DNA from 2 places in the Paraglaciecola sp. 2405UD69-4 genome. Region 1 is predicted to be linked to the other one. Evidence: predicted binding sites of a transcription regulator. Region 1 holds the regulator's gene; the other holds the start of a gene.
The links. Region 1 encodes LexA, which represses DNA repair genes until DNA is damaged. Its sites were predicted from a motif close to TACTGTATNNNNATACAGTA; they were not measured.
Positions count from the first base shown of each region.

Region 2: a site for LexA is predicted at 2,495-2,514, ahead of recA (recombinase RecA). Genes of this name have one in related genera too.

Region 1 is NZ_JBLIXM010000004.1:87,597-91,075, reverse strand. It holds gene ctaD (cytochrome c oxidase subunit I) at 1-398, opposite strand, end outside; gene coxB (cytochrome c oxidase subunit II) at 410-1,483, opposite strand; gene lexA (transcriptional repressor LexA) at 1,888-2,511, opposite strand; gene ACMUMK_RS14345 (hypothetical protein) at 2,601-2,819, shown strand; gene ACMUMK_RS14340 (hypothetical protein) at 2,829-3,479, opposite strand, start outside.
Region 2 is NZ_JBLIXM010000002.1:1,214,403-1,217,881, reverse strand. It holds gene ACMUMK_RS11930 (XTP/dITP diphosphatase) at 1-483, opposite strand, end outside; gene srmB (ATP-dependent RNA helicase SrmB) at 488-1,747, opposite strand; gene pncC (nicotinamide-nucleotide amidase) at 1,965-2,462, shown strand; gene recA (recombinase RecA) at 2,600-3,479, shown strand, end outside.

The DNA of each region.
Region 1 (3,479 bases):
GCAAAAGCAAAAGGTAAGATCCAGAAGCTCCAGTTATTCATTCTAGGCAAAGCCATATCTGGCGCACCTATCATCATAGGGATTAACCAGTTAGCCAACCCAGTAAAAGCAGGCATAACCGCTCCAAACACCATGATCAAACCATGAACGGTGGTCATTTGGTTGAAGAAGTTTGGCTCTACAATTTGCAACCCGGGTTGAAATAATTCAGCGCGGATCACCATAGCCATGGCGCCGCCGGTTAGAAACATAATAAACGCAAACCACAGATACAAAGTACCTATGTCTTTATGGTTAGTAGTGTATAACCAACGCTTTATACCAGTTGGTATATGATGTTCGTGGTGCTCTTCGTCATGAGGGCCATCATGATGAGTGTTATTGGTTGTTACAGTCATGGTCACCTCTCCTATTTTCCGTTCATTGCAGCGTGAATGTCTTTGGCTTGCACCAAGTCACCAGTATTGTTTCCCCAAGCGTTTCGCTCATAGGTAACAACAGCGGCTAATTCAGACATGGTTAATTGCTTGGCATAAGCCTGCATGGCAGTGCCAGTTACACCGTTAAGTAAAATATTAATATGTTTAGGTTGGTCGGCAGTAGCAACTTGACTACCTTTAAGCGCTGGAAATACCCCCTGCAAGCCCTCTCCGTTAGGCATATGACAAGCTGCGCAATTGGCGTTATAAACTTTTTCTCCTAGCGCCATAGACTCTGCCATGGTCATATTCATAGCCAATAACCTTTGCTCTTCTTGCTTGGCTTTTAGCTGGATATTCTCTTGTTCCGTGATCCACCTATCATATTCAGCAGGCTCTTTTGCAATAACAACAATTGGCATAAAGCCGTGGTCTTTACCACACAACTCAGCACATTGGCCTCGATAAATACCGGGGTCGTTAACTAAGGTCCAAGCATCATTAATAAAACCTGGGTTTGCATCTTGTTTCACAGCAAAATCAGGCACCCACCAAGCATGGATCACATCATCAGAGGTAATAAGAAAACGTACTTTTTGACCGGTGGGAATAACCAGAGGCCTATCAACCTCCAGTAGATAATTTTCGCCTTTTGCAAATTTTCCAGATATTTGTTCGGCTTGTGTTGCCATTTTTGAGTAATACTCAAGGTCGTTATCCATATACTTGTAATGCCATTTCCACTGAGAGCCAGTTACTAAGACTGTCACTCCGGGCTCACTAGCATCTTCCATTTCTATTAACAGCTTCATCGCCGGTACGGCCATAGCAATCAAGATAATGAAAGGAATAACAGTCCAGGCTATTTCTACTTTGACGCTCTCATGAAAATTAGCGGGTTTAGCACCCCGAGATTTTCGGTGAAAATACATAGAAATGAACATGGTGATAAACACACCAGCACCAATAACAATACAAATAATGAACATCAACATATGCATGTCATAAACTTCAGCGCTTATTTCAGTTACGCCTTTAGTCATATTTAATTGATATTGATTAATTTTATCCGTGGCTTCTGCAAATACTGGAGTGGTAGCGAATAAGGGTAATAATATTCCAGTCTTGGGCAAAATTCTCTTCACTTGACACCTCATAAACGTTTTACGTATTAGTATTTATTCATTGTCAAAAACACCAGAAGCGAGAGATTACGCAATAACAATGGTTAAATATACGTTAATTTATTGTTACAAATTGATACGAGAAAGTTAAGAATGGACTATTTTATAGGGGTTCGTCTAGCTTTTTTGTATAAAATACAAACTAAAGTTTATTTTTTAAGCATTTAAATGTTAAATGATTTACAAGGAGAGAAGTGAACTAAAAAGTTACAAAAGCAGGTAAGTGTTAGCTAAAAAGCGCAATCAAGGTAACTGCGCTTTTATGTGTTTTACTGTAAAAAAGGTTACATCCAATCAGCGTTACGAATTACACCAACAGCAATACCTTCGATATTGAAAGGTTGATTAGCCAAATCAACTTTAATAGGCGCAAAATCATCGTTCTCGGCATGCAGTAACACTTCACGGCCCTTTTTCTCTAGGCGTTTTACTGTCACATCTTCATCTACACGGGCCACAACAACTTGACCATTATGGACATCAGTAGTGCGATGCACGGCTAATAAATCACCGTCCAAAATACCGATATCTTTCATACTCATACCGTTTACTCTCAATAAAAAATCAGCACTGGGCTTAAACAAACTTGGATCAACTTGATAATGCCCTTCAACATGCTCTTGAGCTAAGATAGGCTCACCAGCAGCAACCTGACCAATTAGTGGTAAACCAAGATCTTCGAGTTGATCTTCAATAGGTGTGTTGAGTTTTATACCGCGAGAAGTTCCCGGTAAAATTTCGATAACCCCTTTACGTGCCAAAGCTTTTAAATGCTCTTCAGCTGCATTGGCTGATTTAAAACCAAGGTTTCTGGCAATTTCAGCTCGGGTGGGAGGCATACCTGTATCTAACATAGTATCTTTTATGAGTTGTAAAACTTCTTCTTGTCGTTTCGTTAATGGACGCATAACCAGCCTGTTTATCTATACAGTTAGTGTGAGTATATACAGTTATTAAAAAACCTCAAATTTGTTTTACATTGATTAAGGAGAGTCAAATGAAGAACATACTTTTTATTTGTAGCCGGAACCAATGGCGCAGCCCAACTGCTGAAAAGGTTTGGAAAAATCACCCAGAGTTAAACGTCAGGTCCGCAGGTACTAGCCCAAGGGCGAAAAGAACGGTAAGTGTCAAAGACATTCAATGGGCAGATGTGATTTTTGTGATGGAGGAAAAACACAAAAGCCGGCATATGCCGGCCGTGCTAATTCATTAGTACCTAGCTTTAGTCTTTAACCCCTTTCAACAAAAAACCAACAGACATAGGTAAAGTGAAAAACGGTGCCAACATCATAAAGGCTAGAATCGGCCCTACTTTTTGTGGAGGTGGCTCAAACGAACTAATCACCCCATATCCAAACAGATAAGGCAACAATATATAAGCCAAGGTAAAGGCACTAAACATCCAGACAGACGGCTTAGATTTTTTCAAGAACAAGTAAGCCGATACTGCAAATACCATTGCCCAGAGTATGGATGGGATATGCATAAACATGTCGACCTCTAGGTGAGATACACCACTTTCGTTCCATGCAATTCCCCAATATTCGCTATTAAACAATATGTAATGCACTTCACCCGCCATCAAAAGCTGCCACAAATGCTCTGAAGGCATACGCATGTTTGACAACCAACCAACAAATAAAGCAATGGTTGGCAACGCCAGTACACATAAAAGAATGCTGAGTGTTTTTACAAAACCTGTTGTTCTAATCATCGCTTTTTGCCCATCCCAAATCGCCAGTGTGGTTTGTCTTAGTAGCCAGTTGTTTGCATCTTGATTGGTCTGCTGGCGCTCTGTGTATTCCTCTTCTATATCGCCTATTAGCTCGTCACGATAGGTTGGATTAGCTAATCGTGACAACAGCCAAGTCGC
Region 2 (3,479 bases), on a different contig from region 1:
ATAGCCAAAGCCGTTGTCGCCATCTTGTTTAGTGGTGATTTCGCCAGCCCACTCTCCTTGGCAAATAATCGGAGTTGGGTCATCTGCATGGCGCATAAAAACCAGTACACATAAAAATTTAGCTTGGCGTTTATTTGCCGGAACATCAGCCATAGCGTCAAGCAACTTCAGTATATTGCTTTGATCTGTGGCATTGTCGCCAGAATAGCGAGCAGAATATACACCTGGTGCACCGCCTAGTGCGTCTACCGCTAAACCAGAGTCATCGGCGATAGTGGGTAAACCTGTGATTTTTGCCCCATGGCGCGCTTTTATTATGGCGTTTTCAACAAATGTGGTACCTGTTTCGGCCACGTCACCAACAGCAAAGTCACTTTGTGGAAGCACTTTAATACCTAAGTCAGACAGCATTTTGGCTAGCTCTTTTACTTTGCCTTGGTTGCCTGTGGCAAGTACTACTTCTTTTATATCTTGATAACCCATAATATTAACTTTTTGGCCCTCTACCTTTAGCCTTTCTCTTTTTACCCTTTGCGGCTCGTTTAGCTTTTAATAAGGCCTTTTTAGTTTTGGTACTGACCTTCTTTTTAGTTGGCGGTCTAGCTTCTTTATTTTGTGGCCTTAGTTCTGCGATCACTCTGCGTTTAAGTTTTTGTTTTGTGTAGCGTTCAATCTTAGGCACAATTGCAATGTCGTGAGCTTCTACTAATGAGATAGCTGTACCTTTGTTACCGGCACGACCTGTACGTCCGATTCTATGCACATAAACGTCTGCTGTGCGTGGCATATCGTAATTAATTACATGGCTGATGTTGTCTACATCAATTCCTCTGGCCGCTACATCTGTAGCAACGAGTATTTTTACTTCGCCACTTCTGAACCTTTCCATTGCGGCGTTGCGTTTGTCTTGTGGCATTTCCCCTTGTAGCCAACAACAATCTATATCTGCAGACTGCAACTGCCCTACAAGTGTGGCTAAGCGCTCTCTAGTTTTTACAAATACAATGGCAGTTTCTACTTGATTGCTGAGTATGTGTGTAAGCAATGCAAGTTTATGGTGGCCATTGTCTGCTAAGTGGATCCATTGGTGAATTACACCTTTTTCTTTGCGGCTAGAGTCAGCTTCTAACTCCACTGGATCGTCTAATAAGTCTCCTGCAAAACGCGCGATACCAGCCCCTTCTAAGGTAGCTGAAAACAACATACTTTGTTTGCGCCAGCGAGCTTCAGCTGCAATTTGATTCACAACTGCAGAAAAACCCATGTCTAGCATACGGTCAGCTTCATCGAGAATTAAGCACTCTATATCACGGCAGTCAAAGCTTTCTTTCTCGATATGTTCAAATAAACGTCCAGGCGTTGCCACAAGAATATCTAGGTTTTTTTCTAGTAAGTCGCGGTCTGTTCCATAGTTAATACCACCGGTTATTACGCCGCAATTAATATGGGGCAGGTATTTACATATGGCTTTGGCTTGCTCAAATATTTGTAATGCTAATTCACGGGTGGGCGTAAGTATCAAAATTCGCGTGGAGCCTGGATTACGCCTAGGGTAGTCTAGTAAAAACTGACATGCTGGCAATAAAAATGCTGCAGTTTTACCTGTGCCTGTTGGTGCAGATGCCAATATATCTTTGCCATTCATGGCTTCTGGGATAACTAATTTTTGTATGCTGGTGGGCTCTTTATAGCCTAAATCGACCACTGCATGGATCAGGTCATCGTCTAATTCTAATTGTTCAAACATGTGTACTTAAGCCTTGTTTCTTCGAGGGCTTGGGAATTGTTGCCGATTATAAAGGAGTAGTGACAGAAATGCTTAAGCATTTTATGTTTTAGATTGTTTATAGGTGGGGATAATATGTTTTCTTGCCCTAAAAAATTGTTCAATGTCATAATTAGCACTATTGATATTCAACAAGTCTAAATGTTTACAAGCGTTTAGCTCACAACAGGTTGTGGATATGACCGATGAAATACTTCGTTTAGCAGCACTACTAGGGCAGAGTCTCGCAGATAAAGGTTGGCAAATAACATGTGCTGAGTCATGCACTGGCGGGGGGATTGGCTATGCCATCACAAGTACTCAAGGTAGCTCTGCATGGTTTAATAAAGGATTTATCACCTATTCAAATGAAGCTAAGCAAGAAATGTTAAATGTGACGCCTAGCACTTTAGTAACTTATGGTGCTGTGTCTTCAGAAACAGTGAAAGAAATGGCGATTGGGGCTGCAACTGCAGCGGGTGCTAAAGTCGCAGTAAGTGTTAGTGGTATAGCTGGTCCCGATGGGGGCTCGCCTGAAAAACCTGTAGGTACAGTATGGTTTGGTTTTTTTGTGGCGGGAGATACCTTTACTGAGAGGCAAGTGTTTACAGGTGACAGGCACAATGTGCGTATTAAAGCGGTTGAGTTTGCACTATCTAATGTTTTGAAGGTGTTGATAAAACAGACAATTAGTTAGTTTATTAAAAATTAATTGACGCTTTTACTTGTAACTGTATAACCATACAGTATACTTTGACTATAACTACTGTATAGCAAATTGCATTGTGAGTGACTAATTGTTAGCTCATGACAATGCTAACAATTACGAAGGACATTCTGATGGATGACAACAAAAACAGAGCGTTGAGCGCCGCCCTTGGTCAAATTGAAAAACAATTTGGTAAGGGGTCTATCATGAAGCTTGGCGATAATAAAACCATGGACGTTGAAACCATTTCAACAGGCTCTCTAGGTTTAGATATTGCGTTAGGCGCCGGTGGCTTACCTCTTGGTCGTATAGTTGAAATATATGGACCTGAATCTAGTGGTAAAACTACCTTAACTCTTGAAGTGATTGCTGAAGCACAGCGTAATGGTAAAGTTTGTGCTTTTATTGATGCAGAGCATGCACTTGATCCTATTTATGCTGCCAAGCTTGGTGTAGATGTAAACGAGCTTTTAGTTTCTCAACCTGATACTGGTGAACAAGCCCTAGAGATTTGTGACATGCTGACTCGTTCTGGCGCTGTTGATGTGATTGTTGTGGACTCTGTAGCTGCACTTACGCCTAAAGCTGAAATTGAAGGAGATATTGGTGATTCTCATATGGGCCTTGCAGCTCGAATGATGAGCCAAGCAATGCGTAAATTGACTGGTAATCTTAAGCAGTCAAATACTATGCTGATTTTCATTAACCAAATTCGTATGAAAATTGGGGTGATGTTTGGATCCCCAGAAACCACTACTGGTGGTAATGCACTGAAATTTTATGCCTCGGTACGTTTAGATATTCGTCGTACTGGTTCGGTTAAAGTCGGTGACGAAATAGTAGGTAATGAAACCCGGGTGAAGGTAGTCAAAAATAAAATTTCTCCTCCTTTCAAACAAGCTGAGTTCCAGATAACTTATGGCGAGGGAATTAACAGCCATGGTGAGCTAATTGATCTTGGTGTGGCCCATAAGATGGTTGAAAAAGCTGGTGCTTGGTATAGCT